3 regions of the Ensifer sp. B1-9 genome follow, and region 3 is predicted to be linked to each of the others. Evidence: riboswitches for the same ligand, from Rfam matches in the RefSeq annotation. Region 3 holds a riboswitch; each other region holds the start of a gene.
The links. A riboswitch is a leader RNA that binds a small molecule or an ion and turns the genes downstream of it on or off. The one in region 3 is predicted to bind thiamine pyrophosphate.

Region 1: linked by a shared signal. The riboswitch ahead of thiO (glycine oxidase ThiO) and the one ahead of thiC (phosphomethylpyrimidine synthase ThiC) in region 3 are both predicted to bind thiamine pyrophosphate.
Region 2: linked by a shared signal. The riboswitch ahead of thiB (thiamine ABC transporter substrate binding subunit) and the one ahead of thiC (phosphomethylpyrimidine synthase ThiC) in region 3 are both predicted to bind thiamine pyrophosphate.

The regions. Positions count from the first base shown of each region.
Region 1 covers NZ_JBCHVG010000009.1:218,808-229,362, forward strand. The annotation lists gene bioD (dethiobiotin synthase) at 1-496, opposite strand, end outside; gene ACQ5BM_RS18530 (8-amino-7-oxononanoate synthase) at 493-1,638, opposite strand; gene bioB (biotin synthase BioB) at 1,635-2,645, opposite strand; TPP riboswitch at 3,073-3,193, shown strand; gene thiO (glycine oxidase ThiO) at 3,351-4,322, shown strand; gene thiS (sulfur carrier protein ThiS) at 4,319-4,516, shown strand; gene ACQ5BM_RS18550 (thiazole synthase) at 4,520-5,293, shown strand; gene ACQ5BM_RS18555 (thiamine phosphate synthase) at 5,290-5,895, shown strand; gene ACQ5BM_RS18560 (amidohydrolase family protein) at 5,930-7,672, opposite strand; gene ACQ5BM_RS18565 (AAA family ATPase) at 7,799-10,555, shown strand, end outside.
Region 2 covers NZ_JBCHVG010000010.1:72,227-82,781, reverse strand. The annotation lists gene ACQ5BM_RS19420 (multidrug effflux MFS transporter) at 1-659, opposite strand, end outside; gene ACQ5BM_RS19415 (MarR family winged helix-turn-helix transcriptional regulator) at 656-1,159, opposite strand; gene ACQ5BM_RS19410 (ABC-F family ATP-binding cassette domain-containing protein) at 1,340-3,169, opposite strand; gene ACQ5BM_RS19405 (thiamine diphosphokinase) at 3,173-3,823, opposite strand; gene ACQ5BM_RS19400 (GNAT family N-acetyltransferase) at 3,908-4,393, opposite strand; TPP riboswitch at 4,540-4,657, shown strand; gene thiB (thiamine ABC transporter substrate binding subunit) at 4,709-5,737, shown strand; gene thiP (thiamine/thiamine pyrophosphate ABC transporter permease ThiP) at 5,769-7,373, shown strand; gene thiQ (thiamine ABC transporter ATP-binding protein) at 7,370-8,089, shown strand; gene ACQ5BM_RS19380 (M48 family metalloprotease) at 8,372-9,883, shown strand; gene ACQ5BM_RS19375 (RNA polymerase factor sigma-32) at 10,114-10,555, opposite strand, start outside.
Region 3 covers NZ_JBCHVG010000009.1:81,886-92,440, forward strand. The annotation lists gene ACQ5BM_RS17885 (sensor histidine kinase) at 1-1,079, shown strand, start outside; gene ACQ5BM_RS17890 (sigma-54-dependent transcriptional regulator) at 1,083-2,447, shown strand; TPP riboswitch at 2,545-2,673, shown strand; gene thiC (phosphomethylpyrimidine synthase ThiC) at 2,764-4,581, shown strand; gene ACQ5BM_RS17900 (hypothetical protein) at 4,813-4,992, opposite strand; gene ACQ5BM_RS17905 (hypothetical protein) at 5,174-5,785, shown strand; gene ACQ5BM_RS17910 (Zn-dependent hydrolase) at 5,948-7,186, opposite strand; gene ACQ5BM_RS17915 (M20 aminoacylase family protein) at 7,215-8,390, opposite strand; gene ACQ5BM_RS17920 (diaminopropionate ammonia-lyase) at 8,394-9,599, opposite strand; gene ACQ5BM_RS17925 (Lrp/AsnC family transcriptional regulator) at 9,759-10,253, shown strand.

The sequences.
Region 1 (10,555 bases), 140 kb from region 3:
CCGCCTGCTCGTCGCCGATGAAGGCGACGCCCAGGACCGGGATAACACGGCGGCGCAGCGCCTCGAGCGACAACAAGGTGTGATTGATCGTACCGAGCCCGGTGCGGGCACAGAGGACCACCGGGATTTGCCAGCGCGCAAACACGTCGGCGAAGACCACCCGCTCGGTGAGCGGCACCAGGAGCCCACCCGCCCCTTCGATGACCAGCGGTCGATTCGCTGCCGGCGGAGAGAGCCCTTCAGGCAAGATCGTCACGCCATCGATCCGCGCCGACAGGTGGGGCGAGGCCGGCGTCATGAGTCGATAGACCTCGGGCAATACCCGTTCGGGTGGGACCCTGCCGAGCCGCGCTACGACTTCGCTGTCGGTTTCGCCGTCTAGCCCCGACTGCACTGGCTTCCAGTAGCTGCCGGAAAGCGCATCGGTCAGCGCCGCAGAGAATATCGTCTTGCCGATGCCGGTGTCCGTGCCGGTGACGACGAAACTGGGCATCATGGCCGCTCCTCCGCCATTGCGAGCGCCAAGCGCTCCAGCATATTCGCGATCGTCGGACGGTCGACATTCAGCGTAATCGCGATCCGGAGCCGCGCGGTCCCCTCTGGGACGGTCGGCGGACGGATGGCCCTGATATCGAAGCCTTCTTTGCGCATGCGCGCGGCAATCCGTACGGCGCAACCGTTGTCGCCGATCGGCACCGGAAGGATCTGCGAGCCACTGCCTTCGATGCCGAGGGTGTCGGTGAACGCGCGATTGGCGAAGGCCCGGAGATCATCGAACGCTGCTCGACGCCGAGGCTCATCTACGAGCGTCACGAGAGCCTCCCGGACGGCGGCGGCAATCAGCGGCGAAGGCGCCGTCGAATAGATGAAGTTGCGGGCACGGTTGACGAGATAGTCGCACAGGACCGCATTTGCGCTGATCAGCGCACCGGAGACGCCGAGCGCCTTGCCGCAGGTGTGGAGCACGACGAGATTTTGTCGGCCTTCCAATTCTGCGGCCAAACCGCGGCCGTCCGGTCCAAAAACCCCGGTCGCATGCGCTTCGTCGACGACCAGAAATCCATCATGCCGCGCGGCAAGTGCCGCAAGATCCGCAAGCGGCGCCCGGTCGCCGTCCATCGAATAGAGGCTTTCGACGGCGATCCAGGGATGCCCCGTGCCGCCGCGCTTGCGCCATGTGCCGATCGCATCGGCGAAGGCGTCGACGTCGTTGTGCTTGACCGCGACCGCGCCGGCCCTGCTTGCGGCGATACCCTCATGGGCACTCGCATGGATCAAGGCGTCGTGGACGATGATGTCGTCGCGCTGCGGGAGCGTCGAAAACAAGGCGGCATTGGCCGCATAGCCGCTGCCAAAGAAGAGTGCCCTCTCCGCGCCAAAGAAGGCGGCCGCCTCCGCCTCCAGCGCCGCGTGTTCCGCATGGTTGCCGCGCAGGAGCCGCGAACCGCCGGACCCGACCGGCACGCCGCGCTCGATCGCAGCGGCAATCGCGGCCTTCAACCGCGGTGACCCGGCAAGCGCCAGATAGTCGTTGGAGGTGAGGTCGATGCCGCCCCCGGCGACAAGTCCGCGGCGGCGCCCCTTGCGTTCGAGGCCGTGTAGCGTCTTCTCGTGGCGAGTAATGAGGCTCGCGGTCATTCGGCGTCCTGCTTTGCGGCAAGCGCCATCGGCTCCAACCCGAGGCGGCGGAAGAGGCCCGCATCATGGTCCTCGCCCGGGTTGTCGGCGGTCAGCAGCGTCTCGCCGACGAAAATCGAATTGGCGCCGGCGAAGAAACAGAGCGCCTGCATCTCGTCGCTCATGTCGGTGCGGCCGGCCGAGAGGCGGACGTGGGACTTGGGCATCAGGATGCGCGCAAGCGCGATCGTACGGACGAAGTCGATCGGATCCACCGGTGCCGCGTCGGCGAGCTTCGAGCCCGGGATCGGGATCAGCATATTGATCGGCACGCTTTCGGGCGGCACAGGCAGATTGGCGAGCGTCACCAGCATCGATACCCGGTCTTCAACGGTTTCGCCCATGCCGAGGATGCCACCGGCGCAGACCTTGATGCCGGCGTCGCGGACATTGGCAAGCGTTTCCAACCGGTCGGCAAAGCTGCGGGTGGTGATGATCTCGCCGTAGAAACGCTCCGACGTATCGACATTGTGGTTGTAGTAATCGAGCCCGGCGTCTGCGAGCCGCTCGGATTGTTGCGGCGTCAACATGCCGAGCGTCATGCAGGTCTCCATGCCCAGCGCCCGCACGCCGCTAATCATGGCGACAATCGCCTCCATGTCGCGATCCTTGGGGCTGCGCCAGGCGGCACCCATGCAGTAGCGGGTCGCACCGCCCGCTTTTGCCTTCCGTGCCTCGGCAAGGACCCGTTCGACCTCCATGAGTTTCGATGCCTTGAGTCCGGTCGGGTAGTGCGCCGACTGGCTGCAATAGCCGCAGTCCTCAGCGCAGCCGCCGGTCTTGATCGAGAGCAGCCTGCTCATCTGGATCGCGTTCGGATCGAAATGGACGCGGTGAACGGAATGCGCTCGAAACAGCAGATCGTTGAAGGGCGAATGATAGATTTCTTGTGCTTTGGCCAATTCCCACGCGGTTTCGGCGGGCTTGGCGGCAACCGAAGTCGGCTCGATCGTACTTGCATCCAGCATGCGCGTTCATTTCCCTATTCGCAGCAAGGCATAATAGATAGAATCTAATATTATCTATAATTTCTTTCGAAGTGAACCCGGGCAACCATTCAAAAGGAGAGACTCGACAAAAGCGCAACCATAGAGCGAATAGACAAAAGCCGAGCTCGACGTCGTACGGGTGATAACTCAAATAATTTCCATGATTTAGAACCACAGCGCCTACAGCAGAAGGCAGGACGATAAAAAGTGAAGGCCCGCTATCCTGCCTCCGTGAAGCATTCGAAACCCGCTGTCCGTCCACTAATCAGCAGTGAATCGGCAACACCGAAATGTGCGGCCACCTCAATTTTATAGATAATTTTGGTCCGAACCCGATTCGAACGGCCATACGCGATGTGCGCGACGGCGGCTCTTGACAAAATCTGGTCCAGCCCGTCAGTCTTGAAACATTCACCAGGGGTGTCCCGGCAAGGGGCTGAGATTCTGCTAGGCGGTTTGCGCGGCGCAGTGACCCGTTGAACCTGATCCAGTTCATACTGGCGTAGGGACGGTGCAGACATCGCTGCCGTAATCGTCGCGTTCGCGCGGACTGACTTCGGCAAGGCGTCCTTCCTTCCCTTCCGGTTCGAACTGGGTCTCCAATCATGGAGCCTCGGCAATGCGTATCTTCACCGCGACTTTTCCCACAACACGTCCCGCTGGCCGCGACTGGGCGCATTGACCATGCGCGCCCTCATCAAAGGCGCCGGCGTCGTGGGGCTGGCCTGCGCCCATGAATTGACCGCCCGAGGCGTCGAAGTGACGGTTGCGGAACGGCAGCCAGACTTCTCGGGGGCCGCGTCCTGGTTTGCCGGCGGCATGCTTGCGCCCTGGTGCGAGCGCGAGAGCGCCGAGGAACCGGTGCTGACACGCGGCATCGCCGCCATCGATTGGTGGGATCGGGTGCTTCCCGGAGAGGTATCGCGCAACGGCACCCTCGTCGTCGCCCCGCCACGCGACGCCGGCGAACTCAAACGCTTCGCTTCGCGCACCTCCGGCTTCGAGTGGCTCGATGCCGAGGCGCTCGCAGTGCTGGAGCCGGCGCTTGCCGGGCGCTTCCGGGAGGCGCTGTTCTTTCCGGGCGAGGCGCATCTTAACCCGCGCCGAGCGCTTTGCCTGCTGAGGCAAAAGCTCGTCGAACGCGGTGTCGCGCTCATCGGCGAGACGGATCGCGACGGCGCCTACGATCTAATCGCCGACTGCCGCGGCGCAGCAAGAATCAACAGCACCGCCGGATTGCGTGGGGTGCGTGGCGAGATGCTCTACCTGCAGAGCGATGAAGTGGAATTGTCGCGGCCGGTTCGTCTCATCCACCCGCGCATCCCACTCTACATCGTGCCGCGCGGCAATGGCCTCTTCATGTGCGGGGCCACCATGATCGAAACCGATGACGGCGGTCCGATCACCGCCCGCTCCCTGATGGAATTGCTGAATGCCGCCTATGCGCTGCACCCTGCCTTTGGCGAGGCGCGCCTTCTCGAAACCGGCACCGGCGTCCGACCGGCCTTTGCAGACAACCTGCCGCGCATCAACCGCGCCGGAAACACCATCGCGCTCAACGGGCTCTACCGCCACGGCTTCCTGCTTTCGCCGGCTTTGGCCGAGGAAGCGGCGGACCTTGCGCTTGCCTGGAACCTGAAGGGAGACGCCGCATGAAATTGATTGTCAACGGCGAGGATCACGACCTCGCAGTCACGACCCTTGCCGAGCTTCTGGCGACACTCGACTTCGAAGGGGATTGGCTTGCTACCGCCGTCAATGGCGAGCTGGTGCACCGGGCCGACCGTTCGGCCCATTCCCTCAACGATTGCGACCGGATCGAAATTCTCTCGCCGATGAAAGGAGGCTGAGACATGCTGACGCTTTACGGACAGGAACTGCATTCCCGCCTGCTTCTGGGCACCGCCCGCTACCCCTCGCCTGCCTCCCTCGAAGACGCGGTTCGTTCGTCGGCAACCGAGGTCGTCACAGTCTCGCTTCGTCGCGAAACCGCCGGCGGGAAACAAGGCGGCGCCTTCTTCGAACTGATCCGCGCGCTCGGCGTGCGCGTGCTGCCGAACACCGCCGGCTGCCACTCGGTGTCGGAGGCGGTGCTGACCGCCAGGATGGCCCGCGAGGTGTTCGGCACGAACTGGATCAAGCTCGAAGTCATCGGCCATCAGGATACGCTGCAACCGGATGTCTTCGGGCTGGTCGAGGCGGCACGCATCCTCTCGACCGAAGGCTTCGAGGTCTTCCCCTATACGACCGACGACCTGGTGGTCGGCGAGCGCCTTGTGGAAGCCGGATGCAGGGTGCTGATGCCCTGGTGTGCGCCGATCGGCAGCGCCAAGGGGCCGCAGAACATCTCCGCCTTGAGAGCTATGCGGGCCCATTTTCCGGATCTGCCGCTGATCGTCGATGCCGGCATTGGCCGCCCGTCGCACGCAACGGCGGTGATGGAGCTCGGCTTCGATGCGGTTCTGCTCAATACTGCCGTCGCCGGAGCGGTAAAGCCGGCCCTCATGGCCTCCGCTTTCGCCCGGGCGATCGATGCCGGACGCGATGCCTTCGAGGCAGGTATGCTCGAACCGCGCGATTTTGCCGTCCCTTCCACGCCCGTCATCGGAAAGGCGGTGTTCGCGTGAAGCTCGATCCCTTCTACCTCATCGTCGACAGCGCGGCATGGATCGAGCGGCTGGTGCCGCTCGGCGTCAAGCTGGTGCAACTTCGCGTCAAGGATCGTCCGGATGCAGAGCTTCGCGACGAGATCCGCGCGGCCAAGGCGATCTGTGACCGCCATGGTTGCCAGCTCGTCGTCAACGACTACTGGCGCCTCGCGATCGAAGAGCGCTGCGATTTCGTCCATCTCGGCCAGGAGGATCTCGCCGACGCCGATCTCGCTGCGATCCGCGCCGCGGGCCTGAAACTCGGCCTCAGCACCCATGACGAGGCCGAGCTGGAGACGGCCCTTGCCGCCGGGCCCGACTACGTCGCGCTCGGGCCGATCTATCCGACGATCCTCAAGCAGATGAAATGGGATCCGCAGGGGCTGCCGCGCCTCTCCGCCTGGCGGGAGCGCGTCACGCCGCTGCCGCTCGTTGCGATCGGTGGGCTCAATGTCGACCGGATTGCCGGCGTCTTCGAGCATGGCGCCGACAGTGCCGCGGTCGTCACCGACATCACGCTGAATGCCGATCCCGAAGGGCGGACGCGCGAATGGATTGCACGCACGGCGCGCTGGCGATGAGCCTGCCTGACATGGCAGGTGCTACGACCTCATTTCAGGCGAACGCCAGTTCCGCGAGCCAGGCGCTATCGAGGCCGCGCTTGCGGCAATAGGCCATAAGCCGGTCGCGCGTTTTGCCTGGCCGATCGAGACCAAGAAAGCGGGAAGCGTTTCTCCAGAGGATGTTCTGCTGATGCTCGTCGCTGACGCTGGCGAGCGTCAGCTGCTCGGCGATCCGCGAAACATAGGCGTTGTAATCCTTCTCGAGCGCCATCATCGACCAGTCGGTCCCGAACATCAGATGGCGGGCGTCGGGATCGTAGGCGGCCAGCCATTTGTCCAGCAATTGACGGATCTCGGCGTGAAGAGTTTTGTCGTCGCTGCTGACCAGCTCACTGAGATAGCTTAAATCCGCAAAGAGGTTCGGGCGGCGCTCGTGGTCGATCGTTCTGCCGATGATCTCCTCCCAGCTCGGCGGCCCGGAAAACTTGTCCTGGGGACAAGAGACCATGACGCCCGTCGGTGCCCCGGGGCGCAGGATTTCGTCAAAGGCACCGAAATGCGCCAGGTTGATCCGCAGCTTGTCGTATTGGTTCGTATCGAGCAGATCCTTCCAATAGGCAGGGCTTGCCAGATTGCCATAGCCACAGCCTGCGCCAATGCTGTTTTCCGCATGCGCCATGATCGGCACGTCGTTGTCACGGCACCAGACGTAAAGACGCTTCAGCGCCGCATCGATCGCCGGGTCTACGTTGCCCCAAGCCTTGAAACCCATTGGCGGGTAGACCTTAACGCCGATGAAGCCTTTTTCCATGATCGCATACTGGACATTTGCCAGCGATGAGCCTGGCCTTTGCGCTTCCCGGTGCGGATCGAAGCCGACGAAGCTGTGCATGCGGATGCCGTGCTTCCTGGTGACGATCTGCTGGACCTCGTCCATGACGTCGATCTGGTCGCGCTGCGGCGATGATGTCCCGTGGAGCGACTTGTCGAAGTCCAGAATGCTCGGCGTGATCAGCGAAAGCCGGCATTTTGACGCAAAGATCTTGACATAGGCTTCCGCCAGATTTTCGCGGTAGTCCTGCATCAGCCGGACGAAGGAAAGATAGGTTCCGATCTGGTCGTGCGCCTTCGCGTTGTTGGCAAGGGTATCGGCCTCCTCGTCACTCATGCCGCCGGAGCTCCGCTGATCCAAACGTCTCTGGAATGTTTGTGGCAGATTGGGCGTGCCGCCCAGCTGGCGCAACAGACCGTCATAATCAGGGGATTGACCAAAGCTGCGCCTCGAAAATGTCGAGCGTTGTTCGTTGGCGCGCGCGACCAGATCCTTTATCGCGACGCGCAATTGCTCATCCCTGCGCCGTGCGAGCTCGGCGTCTGAGAGACGCCGCTCCCTTTTTCTTAGAACGGCAAGTTCATGCTTGGCTTTGGGCGCAACGTCACCAAGGGCGGTAACGAGAAAGACCACCAAGGCATTTTCCAGCCCCTTCGCCTCCTGCGCGTTTGAAGAGAGCCTTTTTTCCGGCATCTTTTCCCGCAGCGCCACGTAGCGAACCAGACCGTCCACCGGCACATCGGCCGCGTTGAAGAAATGGCAATGGACGTCGATGATCGGATGACTGAGATTGCAGGCGCCGGGCGAAGGCAGATGCCGGCATCCGGAAAGCACATTGGCAAAAACGCCCGCCGAAACCAGCCGCAAGAAATCGCGGCGCGCCACTGCGGCAACCGGACCAGCCCAGTCGACCCCCATCGTCCCCTCCTGTTGCGAGACCCCCTCGAACAATCGGGCAAACATTACTCCGTCCTGCCACCTCGCGAAACAGGTATTTACTTGCCGTTACTGGAGGATCGAAGATCAGCGTGAGTCGTCTTTCAGTCAGACAGGAGGCGTGTTACTCTAAAATCTTGGGGAGAATTTTGCGTGGTTGGTGGCGCCGGCAAATATGAGTTCCAACGTTACCTGTCCGGAGCCCTGGTCCAATGGTCCTCCCCGGCAGCGACGGAATCGGCTGCCCCGGCACGCGAAGACTTCCTCGGCGCGCTGCTTTTCGCCGACATCTCCGGCTTTACGCGCCTGACCGCTAAATGGTCCGAAAGTGACCGCGCTGCCGGCGCCGAACGCGTCAGCCTGCTTCTGAACGCCTTCATGGGCGAGCTCATCAGCCATATCGAGGAGCATGGCGGCACGGTCTTGAGTTTCGCCGGCGACAGCCTGATTGCCGGCTGGCGAGCGTCGTCTGCCGAAGGGCTCGAACAGACGGCCTGGCGCAGCTGTTATTGCGCCGAACGGATCCGCGAGCAAATCGGCGGGCCGGGCAATCTCGAAGATGCCCTTCAGCTGCGCATCGCCGTCGGCGCCGGCGCCATCACCCTGCTGCATCTCATGCCCCGCGCGGACCAGCGTTGGCTGATCGTCGGAGGCGACTGCCTGGCCCAGGCCGATCATGCCGGCCAATTGAGCGACGCCGGCGAGATTCTCGTTTCCGATGCCGTGTGGCAGTTGATCGGCAAGCGGGCCAAGGGCGGGCTGAACCGCGAAGGGACAGCGCGCCTCGATAGCATCGAACCCTGCTCGACCACGAAGGAAGCGCCCCGTACCGAGCCGGGCGCCGCATCCGAGCGGCTCGAGGCCTATCTCCCCCTTTCGCTGCGCAGCCGCCTGCTCTCACCGCTTTCGCAATGGCTCGCGGACCTCAGGACCGTGACCGCGCTTTTCGTGCATATCGTCGGCCGCGACCTCGATACGGATCTCGACCGGTTGAACAAGCTCGTGGCGCGCTCGATCGCCGTCGTCGGCCGCACCGGCGGAGAGATTCTGCACACGGCGCTCCATTCGGGCGGGCTCGAAGTCTTCGCCGTCTTCGGCCTGCCCGGCAAGAAGCACGCCGACAATGCGCGCCGAGCGATCATCGCTGCCCTGCGCCTGTCGAACGAACTCGACGAACCGGATCTCGGCCTGTCGGCGGGCGTCTCGACGGGCGAGAGCTTCTGCGGCGCACTCGGTACGATCCATCGCGCCGACTACACCGTCGTCGGCGCTGCCGTGAACATGGCCTCACGGCTGGCGAGCGTCGCCGCAGGCCGCATTCTCGTCGACCAGGCAACGGCGAAGGAAACCGCCGGCCAGATTGCTTTTTCCGGTCCCTGGACACTTGCTGTGCCCGGCATGCGCGGTGGCGTGGTCGCGTTTGCGCCGATTGCCGAGACCGTCGCGACGATCGACACCAAATCTCCCGTTCTTTTCAACCGGGCCGCCGAACTCGCGGCACTCAACACCTATGTGGAGCGCGCGGGCCGAGGACAGGCCGGGGTGATGATCGTCAAGGGTGATTCCGGCGTCGGCAAATCGGCTCTGCTTCGCGCCTTCGTCGAAACATGCCGTGACCAAGGAAGCCAGGTTCTGGTCGGCCATGCCGACGATATCGAGAGTGACGTACCTTACTTCGCCTGGCGTGGGGTGATCCGCGACCTGCTTGGCATCGGCGACCTGCGCGGCGCCAATGCCTCGGATCAGGTGATGCAGTTCTTCGCCCATCGACCCGAACTCGCTCATCTGGCACCGCTGCTTAACGATGCCATCAACCTCACTTTGACCGACACGGCCGAGACCCGGGCGATGTCGGGCGACGGGCGGTCCCACCGCTTGCGTGAATTGCTGCGCGATCTCATGACCGACAGCCTCTCCTGGGGGCGCGGTCTCGTCGTGCTCGAAGACGTCCATTGGCTGGACGAGGCATCCGGCCAGTTGCTCGGCCGCCTGGTTTGCGGACCGGCGCCGATCCCCGTCGTCGTTTCAACCCGGACGGCCAGGACGCAACAAGACCTGACGCGATGGACCGGACAACACCACAATGGTGCGCAGACACTCGAACTCCTGCCGCTCGATTTCGAGGGCACGATTTCACTCGTACGCGCATCGATCGGCAGCAGTTCCCCGGCAGATGGCTTTTGCGAAGCGGTCTATGCGCAGTCGGCCGGGAACCCGCTGCTCATACACGAAATCTGCCGGATGATCGGCGAACGGCGATTGCCGAAGACCGCAGAGACTCAGGCACCCCTGTCACTCCCCGAAACCCATTCGAACGAAGCGACCTTGCTCAATACGGCCAAGGTCACCGTGATCGCCCGAACCGATCAGCTCCCGGCCGAGCTCCAGGCGCTCCTGAAGATCGCAAGCGCCATGGGCGCGACTTTTTCCGCCGCGGAACTCCAGGCGCTGCCGCCGATCAGGAAGTCCGCCCTGGACATCGAGGCAAGCATCGGGCGGCTGCAGGCGGCCCATCTGGTCAAACCCATGGACGACCGCCCGGGGCGTTTCACATTCAGCCACGCCGTCATCCGCCAGGCCATCTACGACAGCATGCTTTCGGAACAGCGGCGTGAGGCGCATCGTGCGATCGCGCAGGCGATGGAAGAAAGCAGACAGCCCGACAATGCGGAAAGCCTGCCGCGCATCTTGAGCCATTGGGAGCGTGCCGGCGAGGCGGCACTTGCATTCAACTATATGGACCGCGTCGCCGAACTGCGCCTGCGCCAGTTCGACAATGCCGCCGTTGTCGACCTGATCGAGCGCTTTTTCGAGACTGCGCGCGATCTCTCAATCACGATCACGCCGGCACGGCGGGCGGCCGCCTGTTTTCTGCTCGGCGAAGCCAATCTCAATCTCGGCCGCGCCGAA
Region 2 (10,555 bases), on a different contig from region 3:
ATGACCAGCGTCGAGGAGACGAAACGGCTGTCGCTCACCAATCGACGATAGGCCGCAAGGATCGGCTTCAGATGCCCCTTGGCCGGATCGGGCGTCACGGTCTCGGCCATGAAGAACTGTACGGTGAGGCAAGCCATCGCGGCAAAGCCGACCATCAGGAAGAAGATCGACCGCCAGCCGAACAGCCCGAGCGCCAGGCCGCCGAGCGTCGGCGACACTGCAGGTCCAAGTGCCAGCATCATGCCGATCATGTTCATGATGCGCGCGGCTTCGGTTCCTGTGAACTGGTCGCGCACGATCGCGCGGGCCACCGTCATGCCGACGGACGCGCCGATGCCCTGCACCAGACGGCCGGCAAGGAGCACCGCAACCGACGGCGCGAAGGCGGCCATCAGACTGCCGATGAGATAGATCGCCATGAAGATCAGCGTCGCGCGGCGTCGGCCGATGACGTCGGAGAGCGTGCCGGAAACGAGCTGGGCAAAGGCGAAGCCGGCGAAATAGAGCGACAGCGTCATCTTGATCGCCGCCTCGCTGGAAGAGAAGGCGCGCACCAGCTCCGGCATGGCAGGGGTGTAAAGCGCCATGGAGACCGGGCCGAGCGCCACCAGGAAGGCGCCGATGATGCTCGTGCGCCGTTCGCTCATGCGACGCGTCATCGCGGGGCTCCGGGCTGTTCCTCGGACTTCTCGCCAGCCTCCTTGCCGGCAAGGCACGGGTCAAGCTCACGTAAGTTGTCTCGCAGGATGCGCAGGTTGGCGCAAAGAACCTCGCGGGTCGCCTCGTCGAGCCCGGCCGTATAGGCGTTCATCATCTCCCGCAACCCCGCCATCAGGTCGGTGAGCAGCGGGCCTGCCTTGTCGGTGATGACGACGTTCTTGGCGCGACGGTCCGCCGGATCCGGCACGCGGGCGACCAGCCCCATCGTCTCCAGCCTGTCGAGATAGGCCGAAAGCGTCATCGGCTCGATCCCCATGCGGGTCGCGATCTCGGCCTGCTTGATGCCCTCGGTAAGCACGACCTGGATCAGCGTGCGCGCCTCGCCCGGGGTGATGCCCAGATCCATGGCGTTGACCTTGCGATCGAAAGCCCCGCGCAACAGGCGCGAGACGTCGGTCAAAAGCATTCCAATGGTTTCGGATTCGAGTTTGAAGGGCATCAGCATCGTTCACATATGATATAATAAGCTTTACTTATCATATCTGACGGCACCATTCAACGCGCCACTGCGTGTTTCCCTGAAACCGAGCCGATTCAGGGATAAAAACATGCAGAAATTCAAAGCGTTACAGCGACCCTTGCGCGCCTGATATGGCGCGCGACGCCGTATGGCTGTCGCCTAGCCTTCGAGCTCCTCGCGCAGCATTTCAAGCTCCAGCCATTCCTCCTCCATGCGGGCCAGATCCGCACGAAGCTTCTCCAATTCCTGCGCGAGTTTCGCAAAAGCATTTGGATCTTTTGTGAAAAGGCTGGGGTCGGCCATCTTTTCCTCGCGCTTGGCCGCCTCTGCCTCCGCCTTGGCGATCTCCTTCGGCAGGTTTTCGAGCGCGAATTTCTGCTTATAGGAAAGCTTGCCCTTGGCGGCCTTTGGCGCTTCGGCGGCGGGTGCAGCCGTTTCGTTGGCCTTGGCCTTTTCCGCCTTTTCGGCTCTGCGCTTCTCCTCGATCGCGCCCTTGCGCTGCGCCATCATGTCGGAATAGCCGCCGGCATATTCGATCCAGCGGCCGTCCGGCTCCTCGGGGTTTGCCGGCGCGATCGTCGAGGTCACGGTGCGGTCGAGGAAATCACGGTCGTGGCTGACGAGGATCACCGTTCCGGCAAAGCCGGCAACGATCTCCTGCAAGAGGTCGAGCGTCTCGATGTCGAGGTCGTTGGTCGGCTCGTCAAGGATCAGGAGGTTCGTCGCCCGCGCCAGGATACGCGCCAGCATCAGCCTTGCCCGCTCGCCGCCGGAGAGTTCGCGGATCGGGGTGCGCGCTTGCTCCGGCTGGAACAGGAAATCCTTCATGTAACCGGTGACGTGGCGCTGCTCGCCATTGACCAGCAGGTTCTCGCCGCGGCCGTCCGTCAGGTAGTGCGCCAGCGTGTCGTCCAGATTGAGATCTTCGCGCTTCTGGTCGAGCGTCGCCATCTCGAGATTGGTGCCGAGCTTGACCGTGCCGCTGTCCGGTTCGATCTGCCCGGTCAGAATCTTCAGAAGCGTCGTCTTACCGGCACCGTTGGGGCCGACGAGACCGATGCGGTCGCCGCGGTGCACGCGGATCGAGAAGGGCGCAACGATGGTGCGCTCACCATAGGCCTTGCTGATCTTCTCGGCCTCGATCACCAGCTTGCCGGACTCCTTGGCATCGGCAAGCGTCGCCTGCACCGTCCCCTGCGGTCCCTTGTGGCCACGATAGGCCGCCCGCATCGTCTGCAGCTCACCGAGACGGCGCATGTTGCGCTTGCGCCGTGCGGTCACGCCATAGCGCAGCCAGTGTTCCTCGCGTTCGATCGCCTTGCCGAGCTTATGCTGCTCCAGTTCTTCCGCCTCCAGCACCTCGTCGCGCCAGGCCTCGAAGTGGGCAAAGCCGCGGTCGAGCCGGCGCGACTGGCCACGATCGAGCCAGACGGTCGCGGTCGACACCTTCTCCAGGAAGCGCCGGTCGTGCGAGATCAAAACCAGCGCCGAGCGGCTGCGGGTAAGCTCGTCTTCCAGCCATTCGATCGTCGGCAGATCGAGATGGTTGGTCGGCTCGTCAAGCAGCAGGATATCCGGCTCCGGCGCCATGACGCGGGCGAGCGCCGCCCGGCGCGCCTCGCCGCCGGAGAGCCGCTTCGGGTCTTCTTCACCGGTCAGTCCCAGATGCTGCAGCAGATAGGCGACGCGATAGGGGTCGTCGCTCGGGCCAAGCCCCGCTTCGGCATAGGCCTGCACCGTGTCGTAGCCGTCGAAATCCGGCGCCTGGTGCAGATAGCGGATAGTCGCCGAGGGATGGCGGAACACTTCGCCCGACTGCGCTTCCGCAAGACCCGCGGCAATCTTCATCAGCGTCGACTTGCCCGAGCCGTTGCGCCCGACCAGGCAGATCCGGTCGCCCGGCTCCACTTGCAGGTTGGCGCCGGCCAGAAGCGGCGTGCCGCCGAAGGTAAGAAAGATGTCGTCGAGTTTCAGAATGGGGGGCGCCAAGGCTCAGGCTCCGGTAAGATCATAGGGGCGGGCAAGCACGACGGCGCGGCCGCTCTTGAGGCTGAAGCGAAGGGGACCCTCCGCAACATTGGAAACGGTTCGGGACGAGCCGAACGGCAGGGTGAAATCGTCGAGCGGGTAACGCGCATTGACGATCGAAAGACCGGTAAGCTCCGTCAACCCCAAGACCGAAAAGAGACACCCCTTCGGCAGGTCAAGCTCGAGCGTGCCGGCAAGCAGCGGATAGGCCTCTTCCTCGCCGGAGGTCATCAGCACCGAAAGCCCGCGCTCGGCAAGGCCGACCGCCTGCAACAGGTGCAGGAAGGCATGGTCGCTGCGGGTGCCGCCAAGCGCACCTGCAAAGATCAAGCTGTCGGCACCACGCGACAGGGCAGCCTCGACGGCCATCTCGCCATCCGTGGCCGCCTTTGCCGCCGGATAGGACTCGCGCGGAACGGAGGCGAATTCGGAAAGCAGGGTGTCTTCAGTCGAATCGAAATCACCGACCCAGACATCCGGAACGACGCCGAGCAGACGCGCGTGCCGCATGCCGCCGTCAGCCGCGACGAAGCGGCTTCCGCCTAGCTGGCGTGTCAGCCGGTCGGTGCTTGTGAGCGCACCGCCAAGCAGAATGGTGAAGGTCGATCGAGCCATGGCAAAGCCCATAGCGCAAAGGACTGCGGAAGGAAAACGAAGAAAGCGAGAAGACGGTCGGATCTCAAGATTTTGCGAGGATCGTCAATGGCCTTCCGGCACCGGATCGGAAGAGAGCATGCCGGCATAGACGCCGGGCGTCGAATCCGGAATCTCGATCGCGCCGGCCACCCGCTCATAGAACTTCGCCGGACCGACCCCGCCGATGACCGCATAACCGTAGCCAGCCTCGCGCATCGCCGTCAGGCTTTCGATCAGCAGCGCCTCGCCGATGCCCTGCCCGCGCATGCCTTCGTCGACACCGGTCGGGCCGAAAAAACCGAGCGCCGTCACGTCGTAGCAGGCGAAACCAACGATGTTCTCTTCATGCACCGCGATATGAATGCGCGTCGGGGTCGAGGAAAAGGCCGCTTCCGCCTCGCCCGCCCAGCCGGGGCCGAAAGTCCTCTCGATCCAGGTGACGATCAGGCGGCGCTCGGGCGCCATGGCGCGGCGAATGCGGATGCCCGGGCCAAGCTTCGACTGGGGCTGCACCGGCAAGGCATATAGTCGAACGAGCATATCTGGCATGGCATTTCCTCCTCGCGGCTCCCTGCAGTTTTTGTCTTAGCGCAGCGTCCGGCTTACGCAAGCGCGGACGCCATGCCCTGAGCAGGCATCAACTCGACTTGCACCAAACACGCTTGCCATGGAACCAACGTGGCGGTAAATCTCTTGCCGCTCTAACGGGGTGCCTTCCGACCGCATGACGGCCGAAGGCTGAGAGGCGTGAAACGCCAACCCGCGGAACCTGATCCGGCTCATACCGGCGGAGGGATTAGACGCGATCGGATCGATACGCCCTTTTCCCATGCAACAACGAACTTTGGGAGAGAGGTGCTCGCCATGCCCAATTCATTGCAATTCAAATTGTTTAGCCGGCTAGCTCTGACTGCGGCCGCAAGCCTGGTTTTCGTCGGTGCCGCTGCCGCTGCCGACAGGACCCTGACGGTCTATACCTATGAGAGCTTCATCACCGAATGGGGCCCGGGCGCCAAGGTCGCCGAAGCCTTCGAAAAGACCTGCGAATGCAAGGTCAACTATGTCGGCGTCGCCGACGGCGTCGAACTCTTGACCCGCCTGAAGCTTGAAGGCGGCGCTTCGAAAGCCGACATCGTGCTCGGCCTCGACACCAATCTCGTCGCCGAAGCCAAGGCGACCGGTTTCTTCGCGCCGCACGGCATCGATGCCAAGGACCTGAAGGTACCGGGCGGCTTCTCCGACGACACCTTCCTGCCCTACGACTACGGCCACTTCGCCGTCGTCTACGACACCCAGACCTTGAAGACGCCGCCGAAGAGTCTCAAGGAGCTTGTCGAGGGCGACGCATCGCAGAAGATCGTCATCGAGGATCCGCGTACCTCGACGCCAGGCCTCGGTCTGCTGCTCTGGGTCAAGGCCGTCTATGGCGATGAGGCCGGCGCTGCCTGGGCAAAGCTCAAGGATCGCGTCCTGACGGTCACCCCGGGCTGGTCGGAAGCCTATGGCCTGTTCACCAAGGGCGAAGCGCCGATGGTGCTCTCCTATACCACCTCGCCCGCCTACCACATGGTCGCGGAAAACACCGACCGCTACCAGGCCGCAGCCTTCTCCGAGGGGCACTACATCCAGATCGAAGTCGCCGGCATGACCAAGAATGCCAAGGAGTCGGAACTGGCAAAACAGTTCCTGAGCTTCATGACCGGGCCGGAGTTCCAGTCGATCATCCCGACGACCAACTGGATGATGCCGGTTGGCGCCACCAGCGCGCCGCTGCCGGATGCCTTCAACAAGCTGGTCACTCCGGAAAAGACCTTCCTGCTGCCGTCGGAAGAAGTCGCGAAGAACCGTAAGGCGTGGATCGACGAGTGGCTTGCCGCGATGAGCAAGAACTGAGGCCGGATTGTTCGCGCTTCGCGAAAACCGCATGACGGTTGCCGCCGGGGCATTTTGCCTCGGCGCCTTCCTGCTCTTCGTCGGCCTGGCGATCGCCGCCTTGCTCGCTGAGACCGGCGGCGCGGGCGAACGCACCCTGTTCGACGCCTATATCTGGCGCGTCACCCGCTTCACGCTGCTGCAGGCAAGCCTTTCCACGCTGCTCTCCGTGCTCTTCGCCATACCGGTGGCACGCGCGCTGGCGCGGCGGCCACAGTTTTTCGGCCGCATCTGGCTCTTGCGGCTGATGGCGCTGCCGCTCGGTCTGCCCGTTCTCGTCGGCGCGCTTGGGCTGATCGAGATCTGGGGACGCCAGGGCTTCCTCAATGCGGGCCTGCGCTGGCTTGGTCTTGAGCAGCCGGTCAGCATCTACGGCCTGTTCGGCATCCTGCTCGCCCATGTCTTCTTCAACATGCCGCTGGCGGCGCGCCTGTTCCTTGCCGGGCTCGAGCGCGTTCCCGCCGAATACTGGCGCAGCGCCGCCAATCTCGGCATGCCGTCCCATGCGCTCTTCCGCTTCATCGAATGGCCTGTTCTTCGCGGCCTGCTGCCGGGTGCGGCCGGCCTCGTGTTCATGCTCTGCGCCACCAGCTTCACGCTCGTGCTGACGCTTGGCGGCGGGCCCGCGGCCAGCACGATCGAGGTCGCGATCTACCAGGCGCTGCGCTTCGATTTCGATCCGCCGCGCGCCATCGCGCTGTCCGGCCTGCAGATCGCCATGACCGGCGTCCTGCTTTTCATTCTCAGACATCTGGCAACGGAGCCGGAAGAGGGTATGACCGGCGGCCGCACGGTTCGCCGCTTCGATGGCACAGCGCCAATGGCACACCTCAATGACGGCGCCTGGATCGTCCTGGCATTGCTCTTCCTCATCGCCCCCCTGGTTGCGGTGGTCGTCTCCGGGCTGCAGGCCGATCTCCTTAAGCTCGCCCGGGATCCGAACGTGCACCGGGCGCTGATGACGAGTGCCGCGATCGCGCTTGCCTCGGCATTCGCCTCCGTTGCCATGGCAGCCGTCATGATCCGCGCCGCAGCGACAATGACCGCGCCCCGTCATGCGGGAAAGCTGGCATACGGCTTTGCCGGCATGATCGGCGCCAGCACCTCGCTCATCCTGCTGGTGCCGCCGGTCGTGCTCGGCGCCGGCTGGTTCCTGCTCCTCCGCCCCTTCGGTGATGTCGCGCGCTTTGCGCCTGTCATTGTCGTGGCGATCAATGCCCTGATGGCGCTCCCCTTCGTCCACCGTATCCTGGCACCGGCCATGGCGACGCACGCGGCGCGCTCTGAACGGCTGGTGGCAAGCCTTGGCATCCGCGGCTTTCATCGCCTGCGATGGATCGACCTTCCCGCCCTCCACAAACCGCTGCTGATGGCGCTCTCCTTCGCCATGGCGCTGTCGCTCGGCGATCTCGGCGCCGTCGCCCTCTTCGGTTCGCAGGACATGGTGACGCTTCCCTGGCTGCTCTATAGCCGAATGGGCAGCTACCGCACGGCCGATGCGGCCGGCCTCGCCCTCTTCCTCGGGCTTCTCTGCCTGATCTTCACCATCCTCGGCACGGCGGACGACGCCCGCCGGCCGGAAAGACGCAAAGCATGACTGAGCCCACCGCTGCCATAGAACTGCGCAATGTCGAGGTTCGTTTCGAAGCGACCACGCTGCGCTTCGATTGCACAATCGCCGCCGGCGGCATCGTTGCCGTTGCCGGCGCCTCCGGCACCGGCAAGTCGACACTCTTCCACCTCATTGCAGGTTTTGAAGATGCCGACCGCGGCGAGATCCGCATCCTCGGTGAGAACGCAGGCAACCAGGCACCTTCCGAGCGCCCGGTCTCGATGATCTTCCAGGACAACAATCTCTTCGCCCATCTCGATGTCGCGACCAATGTCGGCCTCGGCATCGATCCCGCACTTCGCCTGACGGACGAAGATCGGAAGAAGATCGAGGACGCGCTTCGCCGCGTTGGGCTTGAAGGCTTCGGGCGACGGCTGCCGTCCACGCTTTCCGGCGGGGAACGCCAGCGGGTCGCGCTCGCCCGCGCACTCGTGCGGCACCGCCCCCTCCTCCTGCTGGATGAACCTTTTGCTGCCCTCGATCCCGGGATGCGCACCGGCATGCGCACGCTTCTTCGCGAGCTGCACGCGGAAGAAGGCAACACCATCTTGATGATCACGCACCATCCCGAAGACGTGAAGGCACTGGCCGATAGCGTGCTTTTTCTCGACCAGGGGCGTATCATTGCCCACGATACGCTCGACCGCTTCCTGGAGCGGCGTGACAATGCGGCAATCGACCGCTTTCTCGGCAACGCGTGAAGGAGGGTGCAGTTTCGCCTCGCCCTCAGCCGATTGCCACAATTTGACCGCGACACCATGCGACGCGCGAAATATCCGGCCGTGGGCACGAATATTCGCGCATCCGTTGCCGTGATACCACGGGGCAACTATTTCTACCGAGACAAACTAGGCAGGTGGCGCTGAAATCAGATACAGCAAGACCAGGGCTGAACAGTCGCGGCGGAGCAACGCTGCCGGACTGAAAAAGTAGGACTTTCAACGCTGTCGTTCCGGAGCGATCGACGGGAAACGGGCTGAGGCATGGAGAGGCATACAGTCACACACGACCGGTTCCCGCCGAAGCGCGGACGGCTGCGTGCACGCGCCGTGGTTGCACTGCTCGCGACCACGCTTCTCTCCGCATGCCAGTCGGTGATCGAGCAAGCCTACGAGCCGACCGTTTCGCCTTCGTCCAATCCGCAGATTGTCGACGAGGTCCAGAAGAACGACCCGCGCGCAAAAATGGGCGCGCGCGAACATCCGCGCATCGTCGCAAGCTATGGCGGCGAATACAAGGACGCGAAGACCGAACGGCTGGTCGCCCGCATCGCCGGAGCGCTGACCGCCGTCTCGGAAAACCCGCAGCAGTCCTATCGCATCACCATTCTGAATTCGCCGGCAATCAACGCCTTTGCGCTGCCGGGGGGCTATCTCTACGTCACCCGCGGCCTGCTCGCCCTTGCCAACGATGCCTCCGAGGTCGCAGCCGTCTTGTCGCACGAGATGGCGCACGTTACCGCCAACCACGGCATCGAGCGCCAGCAGCGCGAGGAAGCGGAAGTCATCGCCAGCCGCGTGGTCTCCGAGGTGCTGTCGTCCGATCTCGCCGGCAAGCAGGCACTCGCCCGCGGCAAGCTTCGGCTTGCGGCCTTTTCGCGCAACCAGGAACTCCAGGCGGATGTGATCGGCGTGCGCATGCTCGGCGAAGCCGGCTACGACCCCTATGCGGCCGCACGCTTCCTCGATTCGATGGCGGCCTATAGTCGCTTCACCGCGGTCGATCCGGAATCCGACCAGAGCCTCGACTTCCTGTCGAGCCATCCGAACGCGCCGCAGCGTGTGGACCTTGCGCGCCGGCATGCCCGCGCCTTCGGCCCCGAAGGCACCAGCGGCGATCGCGGCCGCGACTATTACCTCGCCGGCATCGACGGCCTGCTCTACGGCGACAGTCCGCAGGAAGGCTATGTCCGCGGCCAGACCTTCCTGCACGGCCAGCTCGGCATCCGCTTCGACGTGCCGACCGGCTTCCAGATCGACAACAAGGCGGAAGCGGTCCTCGCGACCGGCCCGGGCGACATCGCCGTGCGCTTCGACGGCGTGGCGGACACCGGCGGCCGCAGCCTGACCGACTATATCGCCAGCGGCTGGGTGACCGGCCTGCAACCCGACACGATCAGGCCGATCAATATCAACGGCCTCGATGCCGCGACCGCGCGCGCCTCCGCCGATCGCTGGGACTTCGACGTCACGGTCATCCGCATCGACAACCGCATCTACCGCTTCCTCACCGCCGTTCCGAAGGGTTCGAGCGCACTCGAGCCGACCGCCAACCAATTGCGCAGCTCGTTCCGCCGCATGACGCCAGCCGAGGCCCAGTCATTGAAGCCGCTGCGCATCCGGGTCGTGACGGTAAGGCCGGGCGAGACGATCGCGACGCTCTCCGCCCGCATGATGGGAACGGATCGCAAACTCGACCTGTTCCGGGTGATCAATGCGATGCAGGTCACCTCGACGGTGAAGCCGGGTGACAAGGTGAAAATCGTTTCCGAGTAAGCGACGGCGCCTCACAGCGGGCGAGTTCGCACGCGCTTGTGCGGCGGAATGCTCAGGCATTCGCCGGGTGGGCGGACCTCGATATGCAAGCGCACGCGTAGTGCCTCGGACTGGTCCAAGCCACTACCCGGTGCCTGTGCTCGCTGCTAGAGCATGTCGCGCTAACAACGACATGCGAAATATCAAAGGCTTAAAGCGCAGGGAGCGAAGCTGAAAGATCGCGACGCGCTTCAATGAATGCCTGCGGTCAGGGCCGGCGCTTTGGTCGCGAGCGCCATTCTCAGCTTTTCGAGCGCCCGGGTTTCGATCTGCCGCACCCGTTCCTTGGAAATGCCGAGATCGAGGCCAAGTTCTTCAAGCGTCGCACCATCCTCCGACAGTCGTCGTGCACGGATGATCCGCATCTCCCTCTCCGTCAAGGCGCCGAGCGCATCACGAAGCCATACACGGGCGCGCTCTCCGTCGATCATGTCGCTGACCTGTTCGTCGGGGAGCGGTGCATCGCTGGCCAGGAAATCCAGTCGCTCGCCACCATCGGAATCGGCGCCGCCGACGGGGGCCTGCAAGGAGGTGTCGCTGCCGGATAGCCGCGCATCCATGGTCTGCACATCGGCGATGCTGACGCCAAGCGCCGCAGCGATTTCCTCATGCATAGCCTGCGATGTAAGCTGC
Region 3 (10,555 bases):
GCGATATCGAGCCCACCAGTAACGGTTCCAGCGAGTTGCGCGCGCTGCTGCCGGGCGATAGGGAGCGACGGTTCCTGCGGGTCGAAACCATGGTCCCGACCACCAACTGGCGTCTCGAACAGCTCGCCCCGCTGGACGGCGCCCTGGCCGCAGCAACCCGGGAGGCCCGGCTGATCGCGCTGGCCGTGATCGTGCCGCTGCTGGCGCTGGTCGCCTTCCTCCTGCGTCGCCGCCAGGCGCTGACGCTGGCGGCGGCGAGGGAACGTGCCGCCCGTGACGAACTGGAGCGCCGCGTGGCGGAGCGTACCCGTGACTTGAGCCTTGCCCGCGATCATCTGGAAACGGAGATCGCCGACCACAGGCGCACCGGCGAGAAACTCCAGGCGGTTCAGCAAGAGCTGGTCCAGGCGAACCGGCTGGCGATCCTCGGCCAGGTGGCCGCCGGCGTCGCCCACGAGATCAACCAACCGGTCGCCACCATCCGCGCCTATGCCGACAATGCCCGCACCTTCCTCGAACGCGGCCAGCAGGAAACGGCAGTGGAGAACCTCGCCAGCATCGCAGACCTTACCGAACGGGTCGGCACCATCACCGATGAACTCCGGAGCTTTGCCCGCAAGGGCCGCTTCGTCGCCGAGCCGACACCGATGCGCGATGTGGTCGAAGGCGCGCTGATGCTCCTTCGCAGCCGCTTTGCCGGCCGCATGGATGCGATCGTCGTCGACCTGCCGGAAAACGGCCTCAGCGTGTTCGGCAACCGTATCCGTCTTGAACAGGTCCTGATCAATCTCCTGCAGAACGCGCTCGAAGCACTCGGCAATCGGACCGACGCCGAAATCCGCGTGCGTTGCGAGGACGGCCCCTCCGGCACCGTTTCGCTTGTCGTTGCCGACAATGGCCCGGGTATCCCGCAGCATATCCGCGACGATCTGTTCACGCCATTCAACACCTCCAAGGACGAAGGACTCGGCCTCGGTCTTGCCATCTCCAAGGAGATCGTCGCCGACTATGGCGGCGAGATATCAGTCGAAACCAGCGACAGGGGCACCGTCTTCACGGTCCGCCTGAAAAGGGCCTGAGCGATGCAGCCGTCCGTTTACCTCATCGACGACGACAACGATCTGCGCAGGGCGATGAAGCAGACGCTGGAGCTTGCCGGCCTTGCCGTCACCTCGCTTGCAAGTGCCGCTGAAGCGCTGGAGACGCTCGATGCCGATTTCGACGGCATCGTCGTCAGCGATATCCGCATGCCGGGCATCGATGGCCTGGCGTTCCATCGCCGCATCGCCGCCTTCGATGCCGACCTGCCGGTGATCCTGGTGACCGGCCACGGCGATATCCCGATGGCGGTGCAGGCGTTGCAGGATGGCGTCTATGACTTCATTCCCAAGCCCTTTGCCGCCGATCGGCTGGTGCAGAGCGTGCGGCGCGCGCTCGAAAAGCGCCGGCTGGTCATGGAGAACCGCGCGTTGAAACAGGCGGCGGAGACGGCCGGCGACAGCCTGCCGCTGATCGGCCAAACACCGGTCATGGAGCGGCTGCGGCAGACGATCCGGCACATCGCCGACACGGATGTCGACGTCCTCGTCGCCGGCGAAACCGGCAGCGGCAAGGAGGTGGTCGCCACCCTGCTCCACAATTGGAGCCGGCGCCGCAACGGCAACTTCGTCGCGCTGAACTGCGGCGCGTTGCCGGAAACGGTGATCGAAAGCGAACTCTTCGGCCACGAGCCGGGCGCCTTCACCGGCGCCTTGAAGAAGCGGGTCGGTCGCATCGAACACGCCAGCGGCGGCACGCTGTTCCTCGACGAGATCGAGGCGATGCCGCCGGCAACCCAGGTCAAGATGCTGCGTGTTCTTGAAGCCCGCGAGATTACGCCACTCGGCACCAATCAGGTCCGTCCCGTCGATATCCGCGTCATCGCCGCCGCAAAAATCGATCTCGGCGACCCGGCGCAGCGCGGTGACTTTCGCGAAGATCTCTACTTTCGATTGAACGTCGTGACGTTGTCGATCCCGCCGCTGCGCGAACGCCGTGACGACATCCCGCTGCTCTTCTCGCATTTCCTGACCCGGGCAGTCGAGCGCTTCAAGCGTGACGTGCCCGTCATCTCACCGACCGTGCAGCAGCACCTGATGACGCACAACTGGCCTGGCAATGTGCGCGAACTTTCGCATTTTGCCGAACGCGTCGCGCTCGGCGTCGAAGGCCCGTTGGCGCAGCCCGTTGCCTCGACCGAACAGTCCGGTTTCGCGCTGCCGGAGCGGCTCGAACGCTACGAGGCGGAGATCCTGAAGGAGGCGCTCCGAGCCCAGCGCGGCGACGTCAAGGCGACCATCGAAGCGCTCGGCATTCCGCGCAAGACCTTTTACGACAAGCTCCAGCGCCACGGCATCAACCGCGCCGACTATGCGGAGCGCGGCGTTCCGGAAAAACCTGGCCACTAGTGTCGAGTCCATATCCGGGAATACACGTTTAACCTGCATATTGAGCAACGGGCGAATTCGCGCTTGACGACCCGTGCCGTTCGATGGCTATCTTCTAGGCATTCACCAGGGGGGTCCCGCGAGGGGCTGAGATTCTGCTGGATGGCCGGCTCGCCGGCTGTGGCGCAGTGACCCGTTGAACCTGATCCAGTTCATACTGGCGTAGGGACGGTGCAGATATCGAAGCCAGGATTCTGTGCGTTCAGCACCTGGCGGCGCGTCTTTCATCCTTCCGGCATCAGAACTGGGTCTCCAATCGCAAACTTGGAGCCTCGTCATGAATATTGCCACAAAGCCCACCCCCCTCTCGGTCACCCAAGGTCCGCTTCCGGCATCCCGAAAAGTCCACAAGGCCGGCATCCTGCATCCGGATATCCGCGTGCCGATGCGTGAGATCGCACTGCACCCGACCTCGGGCGAACCGCCGGTCACGGTCTATGATTCCTCGGGCGCCTATACCGCCGACGATGCCGAAATCCGCATCGAGGAGGGGTTGCCGCGGCTCCGCCGCAACTGGATCGTCGCCCGCGGCGATGTGGAAACCTACGAGGGGCGCACCGTCCGGCCGGAGGACAACGGCTTTGCCAGCGGCGACCGGCTGACGCCGACCTTCCCGTTCCAGCATGCGCCGCTGAAGGCAGTGGCCGGCAAGGCGGTAACCCAGCTTGCCTATGCCCGCGCCGGCATCATCACGCCGGAAATGGAGTTCGTGGCGATCCGCGAAAACCTCGGCCGCGATGCGCGCGCGAAAGTTCGCGATGGCGAGAGCTTCGGCGCCCATATCCCCGATCATGTCACCCCGGAATTCGTGCGCCAGGAAATCGCCAGCGGCCGAGCGATCCTGCCCGCCAACATCAACCATCCGGAATCCGAGCCGATGATCATTGGTCGGAATTTTCTGGTGAAGATCAACGCCAATATCGGCAACTCCGCCGTCACCTCGTCGATGGCCGAAGAGGTCGAAAAGATGGTCTGGGCGACCCGCTGGGGCGCCGACACGGTCATGGACCTTTCGACCGGCCGCAACATCCACAACATCCGCGAATGGATCATCCGCAACTCGCCGGTTCCGATCGGCACCGTGCCACTCTACCAGGCGCTGGAAAAGGTCAACGGCATTGCCGAGGACCTCACATGGGAAGTCTATCGCGACACGCTGATCGAGCAGGCCGAACAGGGCGTCGACTATTTCACCATCCATGCCGGGGTGCGGCTGCATTACATCCCGCTCACCGTCGACCGTGTCACCGGGATCGTCTCGCGCGGCGGCTCGATCATGGCCAAGTGGTGTCTGCATCATCACAAGGAAAGCTTCCTCTACGAGCATTTCGAGGAGATCTGCGATATCTGCCGCGCCTATGACGTCTCCTTCTCGCTCGGTGATGGCTTGCGCCCCGGCTCGATCGCTGATGCCAACGACGCGGCGCAATTCGCCGAACTGGAGACGCTCGGCGAGCTCACGAAGATCGCCTGGGCCAAGGATTGTCAGGTGATGATCGAAGGCCCCGGTCACGTGCCGATGCACAAGATCAAGGAAAACATGGACAAGCAGCTCGCCGTCTGCGGCGAGGCGCCGTTCTACACGCTCGGACCGCTGACGACGGATATCGCTCCCGGCTACGACCACATCACCTCCGGCATCGGCGCCGCGATGATCGGCTGGTTCGGCACTGCGATGCTCTGCTACGTCACGCCGAAGGAGCATCTGGGCCTGCCGGACCGCAATGACGTCAAGGTGGGCGTCATCACCTACAAGATCGCCGCCCACGCCGCCGATCTCGCCAAGGGCCATCCCGCCGCGCAGGTGCGCGACGACGCGCTGTCACGCGCCCGCTTCGAGTTCCGCTGGGAGGATCAGTTCAACCTGTCGCTCGACCCGGAGACAGCCCGCAACTTCCACGACGAGACGCTGCCGAAGGAAGCGCACAAGGTGGCGCATTTCTGCTCCATGTGCGGCCCGAAGTTCTGCTCGATGCGGATCTCGCACGACATCCGCGCCGAAGCGCAGAAGGAAGGGCTGGAGGCGATGGCCGCGAAGTACCGCGAAGGCGGCGACCTCTATATGCCGGTCGGCGAAATCGAAGCCGAGGGGTAAAACGAAACGCGTCGGGAGGGAGCGCCGTTGCATTCCCTTCCGACGGCAAGGCAAATGCTTTGTCTATTTCGAGCCGGCGAGCGCCTCCCTTCTATCTCGGCGCCCAGCCGTCGCCCGGCGCCGATCGAGGTCAAATAGGTATCGCCCGGTCTCCAGTGACGCCGGACTGGCCGGGCTGCGCCAGTTCGTTTTCGCGGCAGAGCTGGCCGGAGCCGAGTTCGAGAGCCAAAATCAGCGAAGCGTCCCCAGATCTTCGCCGACCGCGATTTCCTCTCGCGAAGCGGCTTGGTCGAGGATGGCGAACAAGCGCGGATCGACAGGGCCGGCGACCTGCATCGCATCAGTGTCCGCCAGCCCATCGCCACCGGCTGCGCCGACCAAGACCAGCAGCAAGAAAGTCTGGTCCGTCAATGGGCGTTCCTTCCGGCGTTCCACCGCGCCGCTCGTGGAATAGCTTGTCCCCTCATCGGTTGAACGATATGTAGGGCTCGCGCAAAAGTCGCCGCCGGCGAACCTTCATTCGCGCTCAGCCGCCGTCCTCTGCCGCACAGAAGGTCTTGCAAGACGACGCCGGTTACACAAGGAGAAAGACTTGAGGACAAGCCTGCTGAGACTGACGGCCCTGTCGATAGGCGGCTTTCTGGCACTCGCTGGAGATTTGCCGCGCTTCGACGACAGCGGGAGTTTTGCCGCGGGCTTTTCCTGGATTCCCGCCGCCCATGCGGACGACGCCGATGACGGCGGCGGCAACGGTGAAAATGGCGCGGGCGGCAGCGACCAAGGTGGCGAAAACGGCGAGAGCGGTGCAAGCATCTCTGGCGATCGACGTCTCGCAGGCAGCGGTGGACGCGGAAGCGCCACATTCAGGGGCCCTGGTGGCGGAAGCGTCCAAAGCAACGGCGCAGAGGGCGGCGGCGATGCGGGCACCGGCGACGGTAGCGGCACAAACGGCGAGCCCGGCGGGACCGGCGCAGGCGGCGGAGGCGGCGCCGTCGGTTTGGATAGCGAGCGTCCCTCATTGTCGCGCGACTCACGAGATTACGGACCGACCGGCAGCGTCTGGCACGGCGGCAGCAGTTTCCTCAACCTTTTCCGCCGGACACCGGAAGAGCCTGCCGAGGGGAGCGGGCCAGAGTCCTCCACCCGGCAGAAGAGCGATGCAGGATCCCGCAGAAGCGCCGTTCACACGAAAACATTGCCTTGAAGAGGCGTCTGCTTCGTCGCGCCGAAGGGTGACCTGCGCTGGTCATCGCGGACAAAGGAGCGCCTGTGTCTGGATGTTCGAGCCAAGCCCGAGCATGACGGAGCGGAGGGAGGCGCGATATCGATCCTGTTTAATCAACGGACGCGCAATGCCCCTACCCCTCTAGCGACTACCCACCATCCGCTCGACCACGTCGAGCAGCACATCGGCGCCAGCGATAAGGTCATCCGGGTCGGTGTGTTCGCGCGGATTGTGGCTGATGCCGTCGCGGCTCGGAACGAAGATCATCGCCGTCGGCGCGATGCGGGCGATCATCTGGGCATCGTGACCGGCGCCGGAGGTCATCCGCCGGCTCTTCAGCCCGCGCGCATGCGCCGAGGCCTCGATGGCCGCGACGATGCCCTGATCGAACGCGACCGGCTGGAAGCGTGCCAGGCGCTCGACCGAGATCTCGACACCCTCTTCCTCGCCGATGCGGACAAGGAAATCTGCAAGCACCGTCTCCAGCGCCTGCAGCCGATCCTCGTCCGGATCGCGCAGATCGACGGTGAAGACCGCACGCGACGGGATGACGTTGATCGCGTCAGGCTCGAAGCACATGGTGCCGATTGTGGCCACGCTCAGCGCGTTCGAGCGGGCGATGTGCTCGCGCAGGAACAGACCAACGCGGGCGGCCGCAAGCCCGGCGTCGCAGCGCATCGCCATCGGCGTCGTGCCGGCATGGTTGGCGACGCCATCGATGGTGACGCGTTGCCAGGAGATGCCCTGCAAGTTTTCAACCGCACCTATCGCCGTCCCTTCACGCTCCAGCACCGGTCCCTGCTCGATATGGAGCTCGATATAGGCATGGGGCTTGAGAAACCCCGGCTCGACAGTGCCGGCATAGCCGATCCGCGCGAGTTCCTCGCCCAGCACCGCGCCATCCGTGCCGACGGTCGCGAGCGCGGTCTCGACAGATAGGCCCCCGGCGTAGACGAGTGAGCCGAGCATATCGGGTGCAAAACGCACGCCCTCCTCATTCGTGAAGGCGGCTACGACGATCGGCCGGGCCGGCGTCACGCCACGCTCCTTCAACGTCTCGATCACTTCCAGCGCGGCAATCACGCCGTAGCATCCGTCATAGATGCCGGCATTGATGACCGTGTCGATATGCGAGCCAAGCATGATCGGCGCTTCGCCGCTATTGCCCGTGTCGCGCCAGATGCCGAAGACATTGCCGATCCGATCGACCGCGACGTCGAGCCCGGCCATCTTTATCCAGGCGACGAGACGGTCGCGCCCCGCTCTGTCGTTGTCGGACCCGGCCAGTCGCGTCAATTGCCCCTGAGGATCGCGGCCGATTTCGCCAAGCTCGCGGATGCGCCCGGTCAGGCGCGCGGCGTCGATGGAATGCAATGGCATCTTTGTCCTGCTTTCATGCGGTTTCTGATCAGGGCCGGGTGTTGGCCGGCGCCAGTCGCTGCCGGACGATCTCGGCGTGGTAGCGCGCGCCGAAGATCAGGGCATCGTCGTTGAAGTCGTAGCGCGGATTGTGCAGCGGCGCAGACGCCTCACCGTTACCGATGAAGACGAAGCAGCCTGGCACATGCTCGAGAAAGCGCGCGAAATCTTCCGAACCGGTCATCGGCTCGGCGGCCGTTGCGACGTTCTCGGGGCCGAACACGGATTCCGCCGCGGCAAAGGCATGGCCGGTCAGCACCGGATCGTTGATGAGCGGCACGAACTCGCGTGTGTAGTTGACCTCGACTTCGCAGCCATAGGCGTCCGCCGTGCCCTTGGCGATCACGCGCATCTCCTCCTCGATCTTCGCGCTGACCTCCGGCCGGAAGCTGCGGGCATCGCCGAGGATGCGGGCAAGTCCCGGCAAGGCATTACGCGTGCCGTCGGTCAAAAGCTCGGTCACCGAAACGACGCCGATATCCGTCGGCGACAGGCGGCGCGAGACAATCGTCTGCAGGTTGACGACGGTGGCACAGGCGGCCACTAGCGTCTCGTTGCCCCAATGCGGCCGCGCCGCATGCCCGCCGACGCCTCTGAGCACGATCTCGAAATTGTCCTCTGCCGACATGATCGCGCCCACGCGGGTTTCGAAGCGGCCGACCGGCAGCCCCGGCATGTTGTGCAGGCCGTAGATCTCGTCGAAGGGGAAGCGCTCCATCAGGCCGTCGTTCAGCATGGCGAGCGCGCCTTTGCCCCACTCCTCCGCCGGCTGGAAGACGAAGCACACGCTTCCGTCGAAGCCGCCGTCTTCGGCGAGCATCTTGGCAGCGCCCAGCAGCATCGCCGTGTGGCCATCATGGCCGCAGGCGTGCATGGTGCCCGGCCGGGTCGAGCGATAGGATCGCTCTCCCTGCTCCGCAATGCGGAGCGCATCCATGTCGGCGCGAAGCGCGATTGCGCGATTGCCGCTGCCGCGTTTCAGCCGGCCCACGACACCGGTACCGCCGACACCCTCCACCACTTCGTCGATCCCGAATTCCCTCAACTTCGCCGCGACGAAGGACGAGGTGCGCTGCTCCTCGAAGCCGAATTCCGGGTGCGCGTGCAGATAGCGCCGCCAGGCCGTCATTTCCTCGACAAGCTGATCAAAATCCAGTTCCGCCATGGGTCACCCTCTTTCGTTCGAGCTGTTTGCAACCGCCTCGGGCGGCAATCCGACCAGGGCGGCATAACGCTCAGGGTCCGTCGCCCCCTCGGTATTGATGACGAAGACACGCGACTGGGCCGTCAATCCGAGCGCTTCGCGCAGTGCCGGATCCCGGGCTACCGCCAGCAGCCCGGCCAGACCGACGCCACCGCTTTCACCAGAGACGATCGCCGGGTCGGCGCCGGCGGGACGCGCCAGCCTGTTCATGACCGAAACGGCATCCTCTTCGGCGACGGTCATGAAGGCATCGGCCGCGCGCGACAGGATACGCCAGGCAACGAGCGACGGCTCGTAACATTCGAGCATCGCCATGATCGTCGGTTCGCCATGCGCCACCTTCACCGGATGTCCGGCCTTGGCGCTTTCGTAAAGGCAAGCAGCCCGCGCCGGATCGACGACGACGAAACGCGGACGCTTCGCGCCATAGCGCAGCGCCAGATGTCCCGCGGTGGCGGCGGCAATACCACCGACGCCCGCCTGTACGAAGACGTGGGTCGGCGGCCGATCCATTTGCCGAAGTGCTTCGCTGAGGAGCGCCGTGTAACCCTGCATCACCAGACCAGGGATATATTCGTAGCCCGGCCAGGACGTGTCGGAGACCACGGTCCAGCTGTGCGCCTCGCAAACCCGCGCGGCCTCCTCGACGGAATCGTCGTAGGTCCCCGCCACCCGAACGATCTCGGCGCCATAGTGAGCGATCGCGTCTATGCGCTTCTCGCTGACACCGGAATGCACGAAGATCACCGACTTCGCCCCGACGAGCCTGGCGCCCATGGCGACGGAGCGGCCGTGATTGCCGTCCGTGGCGCAGCCGAAGGTCATGCCGGCGGCAATCGCCTGGACCTCAGGCTGTTCGAGATCGTCGAGATCGAGGCTACGCCCGAGGCGCCGTTCCGCCTCCTCGATCACCAGGCCGATCACCGCGTAGGAGCCGCCAAGCGCCTTGAAGCTTCCAAGACCCAGGCGATGGCCCTCATCCTTGACGAAGACACCGGCGACGCCGAGCTCACTCGCCAAGGCGGGCAAAGCATGAAGCGGTGTTGGCCGATGATCCGCGCGCCGGGCAAGCTGCTGCTCGACCTTTTCGGCGGCCGAGAGCGACAGCATATCGGCATCTTCAGGCGCAAGATGATGGCCAAAATCGGCATGGGTATTGGCAAGGAACATGGTGCAATCTCCGTAGACCTTGCGAAAATCTATTTCGTTTTGGACGAGAAATGCGCTCTAAATGGCCAAAGCAAATGCAAGTTTGTAAATTTGGACCGGCCAAAGGGACCGATGTCCCGCTCACGGCTCACTCCGAACTCAGCAACCGACAGGCACCAGATGGCCCCCTCGAAAAAGCCCCAGATCGAACTCGACCGCTTCGATCTTGCGATCCTCGCCATCCTGCAGAAGGACAATTCGACACCCCAGCGCCAGATCGGCGAGGCGGTCAATCTGTCCGCTCCAGCCGTCCAGCGGCGGATCAAGCGCATGGAGGAAACCGGCGTCATCCGCGCCAATGTCGCGCTGGTCGATCCCGCGAGCGTCAACCAGGCGCTGACGATCCTGGTGGAGGTGGAGGTCGAGAGTGAGCAGATCGCCCTGCTCGACGCGGCAAAGGCGGCGTTCACCGGCGCGCCCGAGGTGCAGCAATGCTACTATGTCACCGGCGACGTCGATTTCATGCTCGTCGTGATCGTGCCGACAATGGCCGATTATGAAGCCTTCACGCGGCGGATGTTTTTCGGCAATCCGAACATCAAGCGCTTTCGCACTTTCGTGACGATGGACCCGGTCAAGGTCAGCCTGTCCGTGCCGATCGAAACGTCACGCTGAGCCACGCGGCTACTTCTCCCCGAGCGCCTTTTTCGTCGCTGCCGCCTCGAGCGGTTGACCGGCGCCGACCGATGTCGGGAAGGCGTCGACGGTTCCGAGCGACGAGGCGGGTACGTATCCGTCTCCGCCTTCGGGCTGGCGGAGACCAATCGTGTCTGCCGTCAGAGATTTTCGGGTCTTCCTCGGACACGCTCCGGAAAACGGCGACGCCCCTGAGGCGGATCGAACTTGAGCGAGATCAATGCCTCGATGCCCGATCGGCGGAGACTGACAGTTTGACGATCTCTTTCAAAAAGGAGAGC